Regions from separate parts of the Micromonospora sp. NPDC047521 genome, predicted to be linked through region 1. Evidence: riboswitches for the same ligand, from Rfam matches in the RefSeq annotation. Region 1 holds a riboswitch; the other holds the start of a gene.
The links. Region 1 has a riboswitch for S-adenosylmethionine ahead of thrC (threonine synthase). Riboswitches for the same ligand answer to the same signal wherever they lie in the genome.

Region 1 (9,564 bases):
GGTGACCGAAATCGCACGCTACACGAGGAGTGACGGCCGCGCACGACCACAAATCGGGCATGGTCCAGGGCGCGCCGACGGCGTCGCCGAGCCCCGGTTTTCCGGGGCAGAGCATCCATGTCCGTGGTTGTCGCCGAAAACCGCTTCCGGCCCTGTGATAGGCATGCGGCATGACCACCGACACGGGCTCGCCCGCCCTGCGGCAGGCGCAGATCCGCCGGGTCCGGCCGCAGGACGCCGCCCGGATGCGGGCGCTGCGCCTGGAGATGCTCGCCGACGCGCCGCTGGCCTTCCTGGAGACGATCGCCGACGCGGCCGCCCGCTCGCACGCCGAGTACGCGGCGCGGGTCGCGTACACCTCGCGGGGCGCGGAGACGGCACAGTTCGTGGCGGATCCGGGTGGCCGGTTCGTCGGGCACGCCGGAGGAACGGCGGCGCCCCGCGAGGCCGGGCTGACAGTCATCTACGCGGTCTACGTCACGCCGCCGTGGCGCGGCAGCGGCCTGCTCGGTGAGCTGATCGACGAGGTGGCCGCCTGGTCGAGGGCGTGCGGTCGACCAGAGCTGCTGCTGGAGGTGGTGGTCGGCAACAACCGCGCCTACCGCGCCTACCAGCGGCTGGGCTTCGAGGACACCGGCGTACGGGTCCCCCACCCCACGATCCCCGCCCTGACCGAACTACAGATGCGCCGCCCCGCCTAATTCCCAGGGCAGAACCCCGGTGATGCCCCCACAAAGGCCGGCACCGTCGCGACCACCGTGCCGACAAAGGGTTTCCGGGGCAGCCCGACCCGCGCAGGGATCAAGCCTGACCGCCCGGAGCGGGTCGGGCTGCCCCGGAAACCCCGAACCGCGACTAAACGTGCCGCCGAGACTGCACGATCCGGAACCGGTTGGCCACGTAAGCCCCGTCGGTCAGCGCCGAGTTGGCTGCCGCGTTGGCGCCACTGCCGTGGAAGTCGGAGAACGCCGCCGACTGGTTCACGAACACCCCGCCGGTCAGGTTGCAGGACAGGTGCACCCCGACCTCGACGGCGATCGCCTCGGTCGCGTCCAGCACCGACTCGTCGGTGGAGTAGACACCAGCGGTGAGCGCACCCTTCTCGCCGACGGTCCGGCGCAGCAGCTCCAGGCTGTGGGCTGTGGAGTCGGTGGCGATGGCGAAGGAGATCGGCCCGAACCACTCCCGGCCGTACGTCTCCGCGTCGTCGGCGGTCAACTTCACGATCGTCGGGGTACGCACCACCGCGTCGGCGTACGACGGGTGGGCCACGGCGCGCGACTCCAGCACCGGCTCGCCCACCTTGGTCACGTCGGAGAGCCGTTCCAGCACCCCGTCGTTGACGATGGCGCCGGTCAGCTCGACGCCCCGGGCGGGGTCAGCGGTCAGCTTGCCTACCGCAGCGGCGATCCCGCCGGCCACCTCGTCGAAGCTCTTGTGCCCCTGGTCCGTCTCGATGCCGCCGGCGGGGATGAGAATGTTCTGCGAGGTGGTGCACATCTGACCGCTGTAGAGGGTCAGGGTGAAGCCGAGGTTGCGGCACATGCCGGCGAAGTCGTCGGTGGAGTCGATGACGACGGTGTTCAGGCCGGCCTTCTCGGTGTAGACAGACGCCTGCCGGGCGTGCGTCTCCAGCCAGTCGCCGTACTCGGTGGAGCCCGTGAAGTCGACGATCTTGACGGACCGGTGCAGGGCGAGGTCGCTGGCGAGCTTCTCACCTGGCGCCTCGGCCGCCAGCAGGATCAGGTTCGGGTCGAACCCGGCCTCGGCGAGCACCTCCCGGGCGTACTTCACCGTGATGGCAAGCGGCAGCACCGCGCGCGGGTGCGGCTTGACGATCACCGGGTTGCCGGTGACCAGCGAAGCGAACAGCCCGGGGTACGAGTTCCAGGTCGGGAAGGTGTTGCAGCCGATCACCAGCGCCACCCCGCGCGGCACCACGTGGAACGTCTTGGTCATCCGCAGCGGGTCGCCCTTGCCGGCGGCCTTCTCCCAGCCGGCCGTCCCCGGGTGCCTGGTCATCTCGGCGTACGCGTACGCCAGCGACTCCAACGCCCGGTCCAGGGCGTGCGCGCCGCCGGCCTGGAAGGCCATCACGAACGCCTGCCCGCTGGTGAACTGCACCGCGTTGGCCAGCTCGAAGATGTGCTTGTGCAGCCGGTCGAGGATCTCCAGGCAGACACCCACCCGGGCCTGCGGGCCGGCGTCACGCCACGCGGGCAGCGCGGCGGAGGCGGCGCGGATCAGCTCGTCGACGCCGGCGTGCGGGTAGCGCACCGCCAGCTCCACCCCGAACGGGCTGGCCTCGGTGGCGACCCGCGCGCCGGTGCCCGGCTGGTCGAGGGGAAAGTCACCACCGAGGTACGCCTCGAAGGCGGCCCTGCCGTCGGCGGCGGCGTTCTCGCCGTACACCCGGGGGCTTGGGGATTCGGGATAGGCGGACCAGTAGCCCCGCTCCGTGATCGCGGTCAGCGCACGGTTGAGGGTGTCGGCGTGCCTGTCGTACAGGGGATGCGGGGTCTCCGTCATGCTCGCCATCATGCCTGAGTCAGGTCCGCGAGCAGTAGCGCGAATGCCCGACAGCGGCGCATGCCTGAGTCAGGTCCGCGAGCAGTAGCACCGATCTCCGTCAGAGGGTCAGCTGCCAGTCGGTCCAGGCGTCCACCGGGCGGAAGCCGAGCTGCTCGTTGATCGCCACCATGTAACTGTTGCTCGCGGCGTTGAAGGTGTCGATGACGCGTACCGCCGGCTCGTGGGTGAGCAGGTGGTGCAGGTTCTCCGCCTTGGCGATGAGGCCGAGCCGATGCCCGCGGTGGGCGGGGTCGACGATGGTGATCTGCTGGTAGGCGTGCCAGTCGGCGTTGGCACCGACGTCGAGCAGGGTCCACGCGACAAGCCGCCCGGACTCCTCGTGCCGCATCCCGAGGTGGTAGCGCCGCCGGCCACGGGCGTCAAGCGACCGTTCGTTTCCCCTGATGCGTTCGGCGTCCACCTGCTCCGGCTCCCACTGCACGTCGCCCATTGGCGCGTCAGTCAGCAACCGGCCGTCGAGGTAGGCGATGTCCGCGACGTACTCCTGCGGGGTGGAGCCCCGCCAGCAGACCGACCGGTAGCCCTCGGCCCGCGGCGTGGCCTCGGCGAGCGCCGCCCGCAACGCGATCCGGTCGATGTCGGCGACCGCGAGACGCCGACGCACCTCGGCAAGCGCGGGCCGGGCACCCGTGGTGGCGGCGAACGCGTCGCCCGCGACGCTTCGGGCCGGCCCGTCGGGCAGCGCGGAGACGGCCATCGCGACGACCCGCTTACGTCCGCGCTCGCGCAGCAGGCGTACCCCGTACTCGTGCAGGGCCCGGCCGACGCCCCGGCGCCGCAGCTCCGGATGCACCGTCAGATCGGCTGTGGCGTTCTCGGTGTTGTCGAGGTAGGGCAGGTCCAGCTGGAGGTAGCCGGCCGGTACGCCGTCCAGGCGGGCCAGCGCCCAGAGCGACTCGGTGCCGGGCATCGGCGTGTGGAACATCGCGTCGAAGCGACGCCGGCAGAACGGCGGAAAGTCCGGCAGGTCCACGTCGTTTGCCGCCGCGCCGATCCGGTACGCCTCGTCGACCGCGGCCCGGTCGGTGCCGTCGAAGGACGCGATCGTGATGCTCATGCGGGCGAGACTGGCACCGGAAAAGCGATCGGGCCAGCGATTTACCCGCTGGCCCGATCGGACGTGGTCGGGAGGGACACTCGCACAACGCCTCCGGCGTTGGGTCGCAAGAACTTCAAAAGTCTCCGGCGAAATGCCCTCCCGCACGGAGCATCTTGCGCCGTCCGGTTCCTGCCGTCAAGTCCAGAGCGACGGGTTTTCCACACTCACAGCGAAAACCCAGTTACCCGGCGGATCGCCCAGGCGGGGCGGTCAGCCGAGCAGGCCGGCGTCCCGGGCGGCGCGCAGGGAGGGCTTGATGTGGTGGGTCGGCCCGACCTGCCCGGCCACCGCGTCGATGGTCTTGAGGCCCTCGCCCGTGTTGAAGACGACGGTCTCCGCCGCCGGGTCCAGCCGGCCGGACTCGACGAGCTTGCGCAGCACCGCCACGGTGACCCCACCGGCGGTCTCGGCGAAGACACCAGTGGTGCGGGCCAGGTCACGGATGCCGGCACGGATCTCGTCGTCGTCCACGTACTCCATCCATCCGCCGGTGCGGCGGACCGCCTCCAGGGCGTAGAGGCCGGCGGCCGGGTCGCCGATGTTCAGCGACTTGGCGATGCCTGTCGGCTTGACCGGGGTGATCGTGTCGGTGCCGGCGTGCAGGGCGGTGGCGATGGGGTTGCAGCCGGCCGACTGGGCGCCGAAGACCTTCCAGCCGCCGGCAGGCGCCTCGACCAGGCCGATCTCGACAAGCTCGGAGAACGCCTTGTCAATCTTGGTGAGCAGTTCGCCGCTGGCCATCGGGATGACCACCTGCGCCGGGATCCGCCAGCCGAGCTGCTCGGCCACCTCGTAGCCGAGGGTCTTGGAGCCCTCCGCGTAGTACGGACGGACGTTGACGTTGACGAACGCCGTGTCCTCGAACTCGTCGGTCTCCACCAGCTCACCGCAGAGCCTGTTGACGTCGTCGTACGAGCCGTCGATGGCGACCAGCTCGCCGCCGTAGACGGCGGTGGTGATGACCTTGCCCTGCTCCAGGTCACTGGGGATGAAGACCACCGACGGCACCCCGGCGCGGGCGCCGTGCGCGGCCACCGAGTTGGCCAGGTTGCCCGTCGACGCGCAGGCGAACCTGGTGAAGCCGAGCGCCTTCGCGGCGGTGAGCGCCACCGAGACGACCCGGTCCTTGAACGAGTGGGTCGGGTTGGCGCTGTCGTCCTTGACCCAGAGCGGCGCGGTGATCCCCAGCTCGGCGGCGAGGTTCGGGGCCGCCACCAGCGGGGTCAGGCCCGGGTTGAGGGTGACCCGGGTGGCCGGGTCCTGACCGGCGGGCAGCAGCGCGGCGTACCGCCAGATGTTGTCCGGGCCGGCCTCGATCTGCTCGCGGGTGACAGTGGCCAGGGCGGCGGTGTCGTAGTCGACCTCCAGCGGGCCGAAACACTCGTAGCAGGCGTGCTGGGCGGCGAGCGGGTAGCGGGCCGAACAGGCGCGGCAGACCAGGGCGCGGGCGGGGCTGGCGGAGGTGTCGATACCTGGGGCGACGATCGTCGACGTCATGTCGAGAGTCCTCTCATCTTTCCCCGCATCGCACGGTGCGGCGGGGACGGAATTGGCACCTGCCCCGCCTGTCGCTCAGCGGTGAGCGCGCGGGGTGGTTGCCGGGGCGTCGTCGGGCCGTATCCCTCAGCCCCTCTGGATGAGGTATGCAGTTGTGCGGTCGAGTCTAGGCAACGTTGCCCGTGGCCTCCACCGGGCATCCCAGGGAGTGGGTCAGCGGGCGGCCACCGCGACCGGGTCGACCACAGCTGTCGGGTCCGTGACGGCGGTCGGCTGCGGCAGGGACGACGTCCGGGTCCGTGCCCTGTTGGCCAGGTTCGCGGCGACCAGGGCGGCGATGGTGATCGCGGCGCCGACCAGCTCGACCGGGTCGGGCCGGTAGCCACGGGCGATCTGCACCGCGAACGTGGTGACCGGGACCAGATTCATGAACAGCGCGGCGTTCGCGGCGCCGAGCCGCTGCACACCTGTGTTCCAGGCCAGGACGGCGATCACGGCGCCCACTACCACTGCGTACGCCAACTGCGGGGCGACCGCCACGACGTCGGCGGCGGCCGGCGCGTGCTGCCAGCCGACGGCGTCGGCGCCGATGCTCGCGGCGAGCATGGCGGCGGTGCCGGAGAGCGCGGTAAGCGTCGTGAAGCGCAGCGGGGACCAGTCACCGAACCGGCTGGCGCCGTGGGTGTAGACGCCCCAGCCGAGCACCGCGCCGATCATCATCAGGCCGCCGAGGCCGAACTGACCGAGACCGGCCAGGCTGCCGCGGGTGATCACCAGGCCGACGCCGAGAAGCGCCACCAGGGAGAGGGCCAGCAGGAGGGGCTTGGGGCGTACGCCGTCGCGGACCCACCGGACGAGCTGGGTGATCACCGGGGTGGTGGCCACGAAGAGGGAGATCTGCTGTGGGGCGGCGTGCTCGAGGGCCAGGTTGGTGAGCAGGTTGAACCCGGCGAACCCGACGACTCCGAGCACCACCACCTCGACCGCCCGGCCGCCGTGGCGCAGCGCGCCGGCACCCTCGCGGAGCAGCAGGAGGCCGACCAGGACGGCGGCGGCCAGCAGGTATCGGGCGGTGGTGAGGTTGAGCGGGTCGACCCGGGTCAGCGCGCTGGCCAGGACGGGGAACATCACTCCCCAGCCGACCACGGCGAGCAGCGGGTAGGCGGCGGCGCGGGATCGCATCGTCAGCTCCAATGTTCGAGTATCGTCGAACCAACGGAACTGACAGTAGGAGCTTGTTCGACAATTGTCGAACAACGGTTACACTGGTCACATGGAGCCGCACGAACCCGACCTGACCGACGTACCGGTCACCGCCGTCCTCGCCGCCCTCGCGGACGACGTGCGGTTGCAGATGGTGCGGGCACTCGCCGAGGACGGCGAGGCAGCCTGCGGCACCCTCGACTTCGGCGTCTCCAAGGCGACCCGCAGCCACCACCTCAAGGTGCTGCGCGAGGCGGGCCTGACCCGCACGCGCGCCGCCGGCACCAGCCGCTACGTGCGGCTGCGCCGCGACGAGCTGGACCAGCTCTACCCAGGCCTGCTGGACGCTGTCCTCACCCCACGCCCGCCGGCCTGACGTCGCATCCTCGGCTCCGGGGCTGGGTCGTCGACGGCCGCACGTCGACGGTGCCACCGCCCGGGCGCGGCGTCGGAGCCGCCTCGTCGAGGCTCCGACGCCGCGCGGACACGGGTGCGGTCAGACGGACACGGGGCTGGGTTCGGCCACCGACGGCGACGGCGCTTCGCCGCGACGACGGAAGAGCAGCGCGTCGAGCGCCCACGGGCCCGAGCCGAGTGCGGCGACCAGCAGGAACGACCAGCAGAAGAGCGCTGCCTGTTCACCGCCGTTGCGCAGCGGCAGCAGGCCGTCGGGCTGGTGCACGACGAAGTAGGCGTACGCCATCGAGCCGGAGGCGAGAAGCGCGGCGGGTCGGGTGAAGAGCCCGACCAGCACCAGCGCGCCGCAGACGAGCTGGATGAGGGCGGCCCACCAGCCCGGCCAGGTGCCGAGCGGTACCGCCTTGCCGGTCATCGGGTTGCCGCCGAACAACCCGAAGACCGAGGACACGCCGTGCAACGCGAACAGCAGCCCGATCACGATGCGGAACAGGGACAGGGTCGGCCCGCCGAGCCGAGAGACGTTCATGGAGACCTCCATAGATGAACATCGATGTTTACCTATGATGGGGCATGGAGTCGGCAGCGGTCACAACTTCTTTGCTGGTGGGAAAATCCCCGGTCGAAACATGCCAGGGTCAGACCCCTGGGCGACGAGCGGCCTCGGTGGCGCGCCACGCGGGCCATGGGAGCGCTCCCGGAGTGACGGTACAGCCTGTCACGCGGCCCGTACAGCCTGTCGAGCTGCCCCGGAGGTGGGGCAGCTGGTCGAGCCGCGAAAGAGATGCCGCGGCTGCAGATCATGCGCCGAGTGCTGGCCGACGAGGAGGTGACCGAGGCAACTACTAATTCTGAATCAGTAGTTCGCGCGGAAGACGGTCGGCAGGTGCGGCGTGAGGTCAAGGTCTACAACCTCGCCCCGCAGTGCAGTTCCGGCAGTGGGCGACGAACGTCTTGACCGACCCGGCGGAGGATCATCCGACCGCGACACGTGAACAAGGGCGAGCGATGTCGCAAACGATTCAGCTCCACAGGCGCACCAGGAGTCCCGCCCGCCGGCCGGGGGCAGCGCCGCCCCGGATCTGGGGCAGCTCTACAGGGCCCGCACAGCGGACAGCGGGTCGGCACCCGGGCGACCTGCGAGGGGCCGGGCAGCGGTGGAACGCCTCCGTGGGCGAAGATCGGCAAATGATCACGGCAGCACTGCGACGGGCCAGCGCAGCGGCCGCGGCGGCTCTCCTGCTCGCCGCCTGCACCACCGACGAACATCGGGACGCGGGCGGGGACCCCACGGGCCGGCCGCCGAACCCGCCGAGCCCCACCCCGTCGGCCAGCGCCGAGGCGGTGGCCGAGTGCCCGGAGTCCGGCGTTCGGATCCGGTCCACCGGAGGGGACGCGGCGATGGGGTTGCGCGCCCTCGGCCTGGAGCTGGTCAACTGCGGTGACCGCCCCTACCAGCTCAACGGGTACCCGGTGGTGTGGGTCCTCAACGAGCGGAGCAAGCCGATCATTCTGCGGGTCGTCAACGGCGCGAAGGAGATCACGTCGGGCTTCGACCAGCCGCCGCAGCAGATCACGCTGACAGCCGGTGAGCGAGCCACCGCCGTGGTGCTGTGGCGCAACCTGGTCACCGACGCGACCGTGCGGGCCACCGCAGGGGCGTACCTGCGGGTCGCGCCCTCCGCCGGGCAGCCGGCCCAGGACGTCGACCCGGACGGGCCGATCGACGTGGGCAACACGGGCCGGATCGGCGTCAGCGCCTGGCGAACGGCCCCGCTATGAGGTGATGTCCTTGCGGGTGAAACGCCAGAACGCCAACCCCCAGAACAGCGTCGCGTAGCTGATCGCGGAGATGCAGCCGCGTACCACGTCGTCGGTCTGCACGGGCGTCGAGAGCAGCCCCAGCCAGGCGGTGCTGAAGTGGGTGGGCAGGAAGTCCCGCAGCGCGCCCAGGGCGGTGATCTGGTCGAGGATGCTCGACAGGATCCACAGCAGCACGGCACCACCGACGGCGCCGAGCGCGGCGTCCGTCGTCACCGACAGCAGGAAGGCCAACCCGGCCACCACCAGGAGTACGACCGCCAGGTAGCCCAGCACGGCCAGCAACCGGAGCAGCCCCTCGGTCGGCTCCAGCTCGGCCGCGACAGTGCTGCGCAGCGGCGACCAGCCGTAGCGCAGGGTGCCGGCGACAAGTGCCGTGCCGGCAAGCAGCAGCAGGGCCAGACCCGAGTACGCGAGCGCGACCACCAGCTTCACCGTCAACAGCCGGGCCCGGGGCACCGGGATCGCAAGCAGGTACCGCAGGCTCCCCCAGCTCGCCTCGCTCGCCACCGTGTCGCCGCAGAACAGCGCGACTACCACCACCAGCAGGAACGACGCCGACACGAAGATCGAGAACAGGGTGAAGTTGAGGCCGCCCGAGGTGGCCAGGTCGACCAGGCTGGCGAACTCGTTGTTGCCGTTGTCGTCGTCGCCACCGGAGTTGAACTGGAACGCGATCAGGATGATCAGCGGCAGCAGCACCATGAAACCGAGCGCCAGCTGGGTCCGCCGCCGCGACGCCTGCCTGCGGAACTCCGCCGCGAACGGCATGGTGGCCGACGGCCGGTAGCCGCGTGCCTCACCCGCGCCAGAGACAACCATCAGCGGTCACCGCTTCCCCGAGAGTTCTCGCCCACCAGGGCGAGGAACGCGTCCTCCAGGCGCCGCCGCGGCACCACCCGGTCCACCCCGATGCCGGCGCGTACCAGCTCGGC
Region 2 (9,564 bases), on a different contig from region 1:
AGGCTCAGAGACGGGGGGCGTTCGGATGCGGGCACTGCGGTTGATGGACTGGAAGTCGGAACCGGAACTGGTCGAGGTCGCCCAACCGACGCCCGGCCCGGGCCAGGTGGTGGTGCGGATCGGCGGCGCCGGTGCCTGCCACTCCGACCTTCACCTGATGGACGAGTTCGAGTCGGGGTCGGTGCCCTGGAACCCACCGTTCACGTTGGGCCACGAGAACGCGGGATGGGTGCACGCCCTCGGCGACGGCGTGACCGGGCTGCGCGTCGGGGAGCCGGTCGCTGTCTACGGCCCGTGGGGCTGCGGCACCTGCGCCCGTTGCCGGGTCGGCATCGACCCGTACTGCGAGAACCCGGCCGGCGCGCCGGTGCCCGGCGGCGGTGGCGGCCTGGGCCTGGACGGCGGCATGGCCGAGTACGAGCTGGTACCCGACGCGCGACACGTCGTACCGCTGCCCGAGGGGTTGGACCCGGTGCAGGCCGCACCGCTCACCGACGCCGGGCTCACCCCGTACCACGCCGTGCGGCGGTCCTGGCCGAAGCTCCCGCCGGGAAGCACGGCCGTGGTGATCGGGGTCGGCGGTCTGGGGCACGTGGGCGTGCAGATCCTCAAGGCCACCACCGCCGCCCGCGTGATCGCTGTGGACAACCGCGCCGAGGCGTTGCGACTGGCCACGGAGTGCGGGGCGGACCGCACGGTGGCCTCCGGCCCGAGCGCGGCCGAGGAGATCCGGGACGCCACCGGTGGGAGGGGCGCCGACGTGGTGCTGGACTTCGTCGGCGCGGACGCCACGCTGACGCTCGGGGCGGCGGTGGCCCGTACCGTGGGCGACCTGACGATCGTGGGAATCGGCGGCGGCACCCTGCCTGTGTCGTTCTTCTCCGTGCCGTACGAGGTGAGCATCGCGACCACCTACTGGGGCAGCCGACCGGAGCTGGTGGAGGTGCTGGACCTGGGGGCGCGCGGCCTGATCCGGCCGAAGACCACCACCTTCGCGCTGGACGAGGCCACGGACGCGTACCGCCAGATGCGCGAGGGCACGCTGGAGGGCAGGGCGGTGATCGTGCCCTGAGCCCGTCGGGTCAGTCGGCCCCGAGGAGCCCACGGACGAAGGCGGCCTGCCCGACGTGTTGCAGATCGTCCTCGACCACGCTGACCAGCCGCACGCCGAGGGTGACGGGTGGGTCCCACGCCTCGTCCACGACCCGGTCCAGGTCCGCCGGGGACAGCCCGGCCAAAAATGATCGGGTACGCCCCGACACCGCGCCGTAGTAGTCGATCAACGCTTGGGCGCTCTCCGGCCGCACCGCCGCTACCTGCGCGGGCGAGTGCCCGAAGCCGGTGTCGTCGGGATCGGCGGCGAGGCCGAAGCGGCCTGCCCACTCGCCGCCGACCCAGACCTGCTCGGCGTCGAGCAGGTCGGCGACGGCCTGGTCCTGGATGCGGGTGAGGTGCCAGACCAGCCAGCCGATCGAGTTGGCGCCCGGTCCGGGTTCGTGGCGCAGTTGCTCCGGGCTCAGGCCGTCGACCGCCGCGCGGACGAGGTCGGGCAGCCTGTCGTACGTCTCGGTCAGCAGGTCACTCACGTCCACGGCGCACGCCTCCTGGTCGGTTTCCGAACAGGTACCGCCGACACGGCCGATCAAACCTCTGCCGCTACGGTGATCACGTGGTCGCGGCGTTGGAGTTGTACCTGGATCCGGACGCCACCCGCCGGATCCGGGTGCTGTGGGACGCGCTGGAGGCCGAGGGCGTGCAGAGCATGCGCTCGCTGCTGGAGCAGCGTCACCGCCCGCACGTCTCGCTCGCGGTGGCGCCCCGCTTCGACCCGGAACAGGTGGCCGCCGCGCTGCGCGGGACGGTCGTGGCCGCCCCGCTGCGACTCGAATTTCAACACGCCGGGCAGTTCGTCGGCCGGGTGCTCTGGCTCGGTCCGGCGCCCACCGCGGAACTTCTGGCGCACCATCGTCTGGTGCACGACCGGCTGGCCGCCGCCGGCATCCCCCTGGCCGAGCACTACCAGCCGGGCCGCTGGGTGCCGCACTGCACGCTGTCCATGCGGGTGCCGAACGCGCTGATGGCCGCTGCGGTGCGTCGCTGCCTGGAGGTGCTGCCGGTGGCCGCGACAGTGGTCAGCGCGGCGCTCACCGACCACGCGCGCGGGATCGCCCACCCGCTGCCCTGACCGCCGACCCGAAAGCGGACGATAGCGGAGAATGTCCGGTTTGGCGGGCCGCAGTCGGGAAACCGAAAAGAAGCGGTGCGGACGCGTCCGGGCGTGGGATGGTTCGAGATGGCTGCCGTACCGGTGCGACCCGCTCGCGCGGGCGACCGGCCCGGCGGCGCGGCCTACGCCCGCGCCGCCCGCGGCGGCTTCGACGAGGAGAGGCAGGGCCCATGCAGGCTCAGCGCAGGCCACCGCGCACGGAGCGGAGCCAGACCCGGGACGACCGGACCGGCGGCGGGATGACCGGGGCGGCCACGCCACTGACGATCTGGGCCGCCGCGGTGCTGCTCGGCCGGATCGCCGCGGGCGACGACGACAGCGAGGACGAGCGGCACATCCTGCGCGGCATCGAGTGACCCCGACGCACCGGCTCAGAGCCAACCGCGCCGTTTGAAGACCAGGTAGAGGGTGCCGCACACGAGCAGCATCAGCAGCAACGCGAACAGGTAGCCGAAACGCCAGTCCAACTCCGGCATGTGGACGAAGTTCATCCCGTACACCGTGCCGATGAGGGTGGGGGCGAACAGGATCGCGGCCCAGGACGAGACCTTCTTCAACTCCTCGTTCTGGGCGTAGCTGGCGGCGGTGAGGCTGCGCATCTCCTCGTTCTGCTGCTGCGAGACGAGTGTCGCGTTGACGGTGAGGATGTTCTGCAACAGGTGCCGGAACCCGTCCACCCGTTCCACCACCTGGGTCAGGTGGTCGGTGACGTCGCGCAGGTACCTGCGCAGTTCCTCGTCGGTGCCGTAGCTGCCCGCGCCGGCCGCGAGCGCGTCCAACATGGTGAGCAGCGGACGGGCGGCCCGCTGGAACTCGATGACCTCCCGGCTGAGCCCGTAGATGCGCCGGCTGGCGTTCGGGTCACCCCCGAACACCTGGGTCTCGATCTCGTCGATGTCGTTCTCCAGTCCGGCCACCACCGGCGCGTACCCGTCGACCACCTGGTCGAGGATCGCGTACAGGACCGCCTCGGGGCCCTGGGCGAGCATCGGCGCGTCGGTCTCCAGTCGACGGCGTACGGCGGCCAGGTCGGGCGCCTCGCCGTGCCGGACGGTGACCACGAACCCCGGCCCGATGAACAGGTGCAGCTCGGAGAACTCGACCTCCTCGCGCCTGTCGTCGTATCGGGCGGCGCGCAGCACCACGAACAGGGTCTCGCCGTACCGTTCGAGCTTGGGCCGCTGGTGGGCGTTGATGGCGTCCTCGACCGCCAGGTCGTGCAGCCGGAACTCCCGGGCCAGTGAGGTGATCTGGTCGATGTCGGGCCGGTAAAGCCCGATCCAGGCCATCGCGTCGTCCTGCTCCTGGAGGCAGCGGTACGTCTCGGCGAGGCCGGCCGGCGAGGCGAAGCGGTGTCCCCGGATGTAGACGGCGCTCTCCACCATGCCACCGGCGGGCGGGGCCGGCGCGGGTGGCGGCGGTACGCCGACGGCTGTCGCGTGCTCGTCGAGCTGACGGCCGAAGCCACCACCCGGGCGCAAGCGACGGCCGCCGACCATGAGCCGCTCCCTCCCCGGTGGCATCGCGTCCGGCGGCCTCGGCCCGAGCGGGCGGATCGGTGCGGGGCGCCGGAGGCGCTGCATCCCCCCTGCCCCGGGGCCGAAACCCGTCCGACCGCCGGGACGGCCGGACAGGCACAGACGGGTTCGGCGTACCTGCGGACGGGCGCGTACGACCGGGCGGATACTCGCGGTGAGCAGGGGCGGAGGACGGGGGAAGCGCCGGTGCGGGTCGACAGGCGCGCCGGGCGGCTGCGCGGCTGGCTGCTCGGCGGCGGAACGGAGCGGGCCGGGCGGCACCCCGGTCCGCACGGCCGCCCGCGGCGGGACCGGCAGCACCCCTGGTGGAGGGTGATGTGCCTGACCGGTGTCGACTACTTCTCGACGCTCGGCTACCAGCCCGGAATCGCGGCGCTGGCCGCCGGGGTGCTGTCGCCGGTGGCGACTCTGGTGCTGGTGCTTGTGACGTTGCTGGGCGCGCTGCCCGTGTACCGGCGGGTGGCGGTGGAGAGCCCGCACGGTGAGGGCTCCATCGCGATGCTGGTCCGTCTACTGAACTACTGGCAGGGCAAGCTGCTCGTGCTGGTGCTGCTGGGGTTCGCGGCGACCGACTTCATCATCACCATCACCCTGTCGGCGGCGGACGCGACCGCCCACATCGACGAGAATCCGTTCCTGCCCGGCGCGCTCAAGGGACACGAGCTGCCGCTCACGCTGCTGTTGGTGGCGTTGCTGGGCGCGGTGTTCCTCAAGGGATTCGGTGAGGCGATCGGGATCGCGGTCGTCCTGGTGGCTGTCTACCTGACGCTGAACGCAGTGGTGATCGCCGACGCGTTGTGGCGGGTGGCGACGCACCCGAGCGCTGTCGCGGACTGGGGCACCGCACTGACCACCGGGCACGGCGACCCCCTGCTGGTGGTCGGACTGTCCCTGCTGGTCTTCCCGAAACTGGCGCTGGGCCTGTCCGGTTTCGAGACCGGGGTGGCCGTGATGCCGCACATCCGTGGTGACCGGCGGGACTCCGAGGAGCGACCGTCGGGCCGGATCCGAGGCGCGCGCCGGCTCCTCACCACCGCCGCGACGATCATGAGCGTCTTCCTGCTCACCAGCAGCGTGACCACCACTGTGCTGATCCCACCAGAGGCGTTCCAGGCGGGCGGCCCGGCGAACGGCCGGGCACTGGCCTACCTGGCGCACCAGCACCTCGGCGAGGTGTTCGGCACCGTCTACGACCTGTCCACCATCGGGATCCTCTGGTTCGCGGGCGCCTCGGCGATGGCCGGTCTGCTCAACCTCGTACCCCGCTATCTGCCCCGCTACGGCATGGCTCCGACCTGGGCCCGGGCCGTACGCCCGCTGGTCCTGGTCTTCACCACAGTGGCGTTCCTGATCACGGTGATCTTCGACGCCAGCGTGGACGCGCAGGGCGGCGCGTACGCCACAGGGGTCCTGGTGTTGATCACCTCGGCGGCGACGGCGGTGACCCTCGCGGCGCGGCGACGGCGGCAGCGGGGCCGGACCCTCGCGTTCGGGACCATCGCGGTGATCTTCGTGTACACGACAGTGGCGAACGTCGTGCAACGCCCCGACGGCGTCAAGATCGCGGCGTGCTTCATCGGCGGGATGATCCTGGTGTCGGTGCTGTCCCGACTGATGCGGGCCTACGAGCTGCGGGTCGACCACGTGGAGCTGGACCCGGCAGCGGCCCGGATGATCGACGAGCGGGCCACCCGCCGGATCCGCCTCGTCGCGCACGAGCCGGAGCGCCGGGACCCGGCCGAGTACCGCGCCAAGCTGGCCCAGACCATGGCGGACAACGACTTTCCCGACGACGGCGACGTCATCTTCGTCGAGGTGCACGTCACCGACCCGTCGGACTTCGAGACAGCGCTGCTGGTCCGCGGCAGCGTGGCGCACGACAGCTACCAGGTGCTCAGTCTGGCCAGTTCCTCGGTGCCCAGCGCGCTCGCCGCCCTGCTGCTGGAGATCCGCGACCGGAGCCGGCGTCGCCCCCACATCTACTTCGAGTGGACCGAGGGCGGCCCGGTTCGCAACCTGCTGCGCTACCTGGCGTTCGGGCAGGGCGCGATCGCCCCGGTCACCCGGGAGATCCTGCGCCGCCAGGAGCCCGACCCTCGCCGCCGCCCGCACGTGCACGCCGGTTGACCTGCCGGTCGACGGCCGTCGCGGACGGTGAGCGTGGTCATAACGGCTGGACGACCCACCGGTTCCGGCTGCTAGCCTCGGCGCAGGTCATGAGCGCCAGCGCGAAGCCCCGGCTCGCTGGCCGGCAACCCTCCTCCGCGGTGGGGTGCCCCGGGTGAAGACCAGGCACCGGCAGGACGTCGGTGCAAGCGTGGCCTGGCACCCAGGTCAGCACAGACCCGGGAGACCGTATGCGCATCCTCAGCTCCATCCCACCGGCCGACCTCGCGGATCTCCGCGTCGGCCGCCTCTCGGCGGCACTGACCAGGCGTCGGCACGTGGACATGATGCGAATGTGCAGCGCGGCGTGTCGCCGCCGCGCCTCGCTCTGACGCGTCCCTCTTCTCACACCACTTTTCCAGCGGTACGCCCATCGGGCGCACCGTCCGCGGCGCGTACCCGCCGCGGCGCACCCCATCGGAGAGACCTGTGCGATTCCTTCCTGCCCTGACCCGTGTCGCCGCCCTGGGCGCGGCCACCATCCTGGCCGCGACCGCGCTTACCGCCTGCGGCGACGACGCCTCGACCGACGCCTCCGCCAACCCGTACGGCCTGGCGCGGCCGGGTGTCCTGCGCGCCGGCACGCTCACCGACGCCCCGCCGAACGTCTACCTCAAGGACGGTAGGTTCACCGGCTTCGACAACGACCTGCTGACCGCGGTGGCCGGCAAGCTCGGCCTGACCGTCGAGTTCGTCGGTACCGACTTCTCCGCCCTGCTCAGCCAGGTCAACAACCACAAGTTCGACGTCGGCAGCTCCTCGATCACCATCACCGAGGCGCGCAAGAAGACAGTCGACTTCGGCAACGGCTACGACTTCGGCTACTTCGGCCTGGACGTCCCGGCCGGCTCGCCGATCACCAGCTTCGACCAGTTGACAGGCAAGCGGGTCGTGGTGGTGCAGGGCACCGTCCAGGACGACTACGCCACAGGCAAGCAGCTCGACCCGGTGCGGGTGCCGGACTACAACGGCGCGATCAACCAGCTCAAGGCCGGCACCGCCGACGCGTGGATCGCCCCGGCGGAGATCGGCGAGAAGTCGGCAGCCGACAGCAACGGCAAGATCACCGTGGCGGCCAAGCAGCTCAGCCCGGCGCCTACCGCGTACGCCGTGGCCAAGGGCGGCGACAAGCTGCGCGAGGCGCTGAACAAGGCCCTCGACGAGGTCATCGCGGACGGCACCTGGAGCCGTCTGCAGGCGCAGTACTACCCGGGTCGGCCGATCCCGGCGGACTTCACGCCGGGCAGCGGCGCGGTCGCGGCGCCGTCCGCGTCGGTGGCGCCGTCGGCGTCCGCGTCGGTGGCGCCGTCCGCGTCCGCGTCGACCGCGTCCTGAGCGGTAACCGGTGACGAGCGAGCGGGGCGGCAGGAGAGGCGACCGATGGATCCGTTGAGCACCCTGTGGGAGACGTTCTTCGACGCCGAGGCCATGCGTGAGGCGCTGCCCGAGATGCTTACCGTCGGGCTGCCGAACACGCTGATCCTGGCGGTCTCCGCCGCCCTGCTCGGCTCGGTGCTGGGCCTGCTGCTGGCCGTCGCCGGCATCTCCCGCACCCGGTGGCTGCGCTGGCCGGCGCGGGTCTACACGGACGTGTTCCGGGGCCTGCCGGCCGCCGCGACGATCCTGCTGATCGGGGTCGGGCTGGCGCCGCTGGGCATGGAGATCTGGGGGCCGGACCCGTACCCGCTGGGCATCCTGGCGCTGTCGTTGATCGCGGCGGCGTACATCGGGGAGATCTTCCGCTCCGGCATCCAGTCGGTGGAGGCCGCCCAGTTGGAGGGCGCCCGTGCCCTGGGTTTCTCCTGGGCCGACGCGATGCGGCTGGTGATCATCCCGCAGGGCATCCGGCGGGTGCTGCCCGCCTGGGTGAACCAGCTCATCGCGTTGATCAAGGACTCCAGCCTTGTCTACTTCCTCGGGCTGGTGGCCAGCCAGCGGGAGCTGTTCCGGATCGGACAGGACTACGCGGCCACCACCGGCAACGAGTCCGCGCTGCTGCTCGCCGGGCTCTTCTACCTGGCGTTGACGGTCCCGCTGACGCACGTCGTCAACTGGATCGACAGGCGGTTGCGGCACGGCCGACCGGCCACCGCTGCCGCCGACGAGGACGAGGACGACACCCCGGCGTTCGCCGGGGCCCCGGAAGGAGACAGGCGATGACCACCTCGGTGAGCCTGGAGGCGCGCGACGTGCACCTCGCCTTCGGACCGAACCGGGTGCTGCGCGGCGTCGACCTCACCGTGGCGCGCGGCGCGACGGCCTGCGTGATCGGGCCGTCCGGGTCGGGCAAGTCCACACTGCTGCGGACCCTCAACCGGCTGATCGAGCCCGACCGCGGCGACGTGCTGCTGGACGGCCGCAGCGTACTGCGCGACGACCCGGACGCGCTGCGCCAGCGGGTCGGCATGGTGTTCCAGCAGTTCAACCTGTTCCCGCACATGACCGTGCTGCGCAACATCACCCTGGCCCTGCGCCGCCTGCGCAAGCTCGGCGAGGACGAGGCGGACGCGGTCGCCCGCGCCCAACTGGAGCTGGTGGGGCTGGCCGGCAAGGCGAACTCCCGGCCGACGCAGCTCTCCGGCGGTCAGCAGCAGCGTGTGGCGATCGCCCGGGCTCTGGCCCTGCGACCCGAGGTGATGCTCTTCGACGAGGCCACCTCGGCGCTCGACCCCGAGCTGGTCAAGGGCGTGCTCGGGGTGATGGCCGACCTGTCCGCCGCCGGGATGACAATGGTGGTGGTGACCCACGAGATGGGGTTCGCCCGGCAGGTCGCCGACACCGTCGCCTTCATGGACCGGGGCGTGGTGCTGGAGGCCGGCCCGCCCGAGGCGATCTTCGAGGGCGCCGAGCATCCCCGGCTGCGCCGTTTCCTCGCGCAGGTGCTCTGAGGAGCCTCGCTCACCGGCCCGGCGACTGTCACTCGCCGGATCCGCGTCCCAGCAGCCGGATCTCCTCGTTGTCAAGCGCGGCCTGCAACTCCAGCAGCACGAGGTCGTCGATCTCCCGGCTGTCGCGAAGGCGGGTGACCTCCCGGCGCTTGTGGGCGAGGACGCCCAGGCGCAGGTCGCGTTCCAGCCGGCGTTCCTCGGCGGTGTCCCCGCCGATCTCGTTGACGTCTTCCAGGTGCCGCTGGTACTCGGCCTGCAACCGGCGTACCGCCTCCTCGCCGGCGCCCACCTCGGCGGCCACGTGGGGCACCGCGGCGAGGCCGACCTGGGTGGCGCGCATCCGGGCCAGCCGGGCCTCGTCGACCCGTTCCGGGTCGCCGGCCAGCCCCGCCCAGCGCACCACAAGCGGCAGGGTGGTGCCCTGGATCAGCATGATCAACACGATCACCAGCGCCGTCACGAAGATGATCAGGTCGCGTTCGACGACCGGGCGACCGGCGACAGTCATCGTCGGGACGGCAAGCGCTGCCGCGAGCGACACGGCGCCCCGGAAGCCGGCCCAGCCCGCGACGGTCCCCACCCGCCAGCTCGACGGTCCCCGGCCCCGCTCGACGATCCGGCGGCGTCGCAGCCTCGCCGACTGCGCGGTCAGGTAGATGAAGAACAGCCTGGTGCACAGGACGACGAGCGTGACCACCAGCACGATCACCACGGCCCTCGCCGGCGAGGTGCTCGTGACGCCCCG

Region 2: another riboswitch for S-adenosylmethionine. It lies ahead of ACZ6N8_RS12595 (ABC transporter substrate-binding protein); the one in region 1 lies ahead of thrC (threonine synthase).

Annotation. Positions count from the first base shown of each region.
Region 1 is NZ_JBVJGN010000006.1:269,446-279,009, reverse strand. It holds gene ACZ6N8_RS16320 (GNAT family N-acetyltransferase) at 171-701, shown strand; gene paaN (phenylacetic acid degradation protein PaaN) at 856-2,529, opposite strand; gene ACZ6N8_RS16310 (GNAT family N-acetyltransferase) at 2,630-3,649, opposite strand; gene thrC (threonine synthase) at 3,902-5,188, opposite strand; SAM riboswitch class I at 5,199-5,334, opposite strand; gene ACZ6N8_RS16300 (DMT family transporter) at 5,402-6,370, opposite strand; gene ACZ6N8_RS16295 (ArsR/SmtB family transcription factor) at 6,462-6,767, shown strand; gene ACZ6N8_RS16290 (DoxX family protein) at 6,888-7,337, opposite strand; gene ACZ6N8_RS16285 (DUF4232 domain-containing protein) at 7,997-8,590, shown strand; gene ACZ6N8_RS16280 (ABC transporter permease) at 8,585-9,451, opposite strand; gene ACZ6N8_RS16275 (alpha/beta fold hydrolase) at 9,451-9,564, opposite strand, start outside.
Region 2 is NZ_JBVJGN010000004.1:400,337-409,900, forward strand. It holds gene ACZ6N8_RS12565 (NAD(P)-dependent alcohol dehydrogenase) at 26-1,072, shown strand; gene ACZ6N8_RS12570 (mycothiol transferase) at 1,083-1,592, opposite strand; gene ACZ6N8_RS12575 (2'-5' RNA ligase family protein) at 1,670-2,185, shown strand; gene ACZ6N8_RS12580 (hypothetical protein) at 2,398-2,583, shown strand; gene corA (magnesium/cobalt transporter CorA) at 2,599-3,726, opposite strand; gene ACZ6N8_RS12590 (APC family permease) at 3,952-5,892, shown strand; SAM riboswitch class IV at 5,978-6,089, shown strand; gene ACZ6N8_RS12595 (ABC transporter substrate-binding protein) at 6,361-7,266, shown strand; gene ACZ6N8_RS12600 (amino acid ABC transporter permease) at 7,312-8,091, shown strand; gene ACZ6N8_RS12605 (amino acid ABC transporter ATP-binding protein) at 8,088-8,819, shown strand; gene ACZ6N8_RS12610 (Na+/H+ antiporter) at 8,848-9,564, opposite strand, start outside.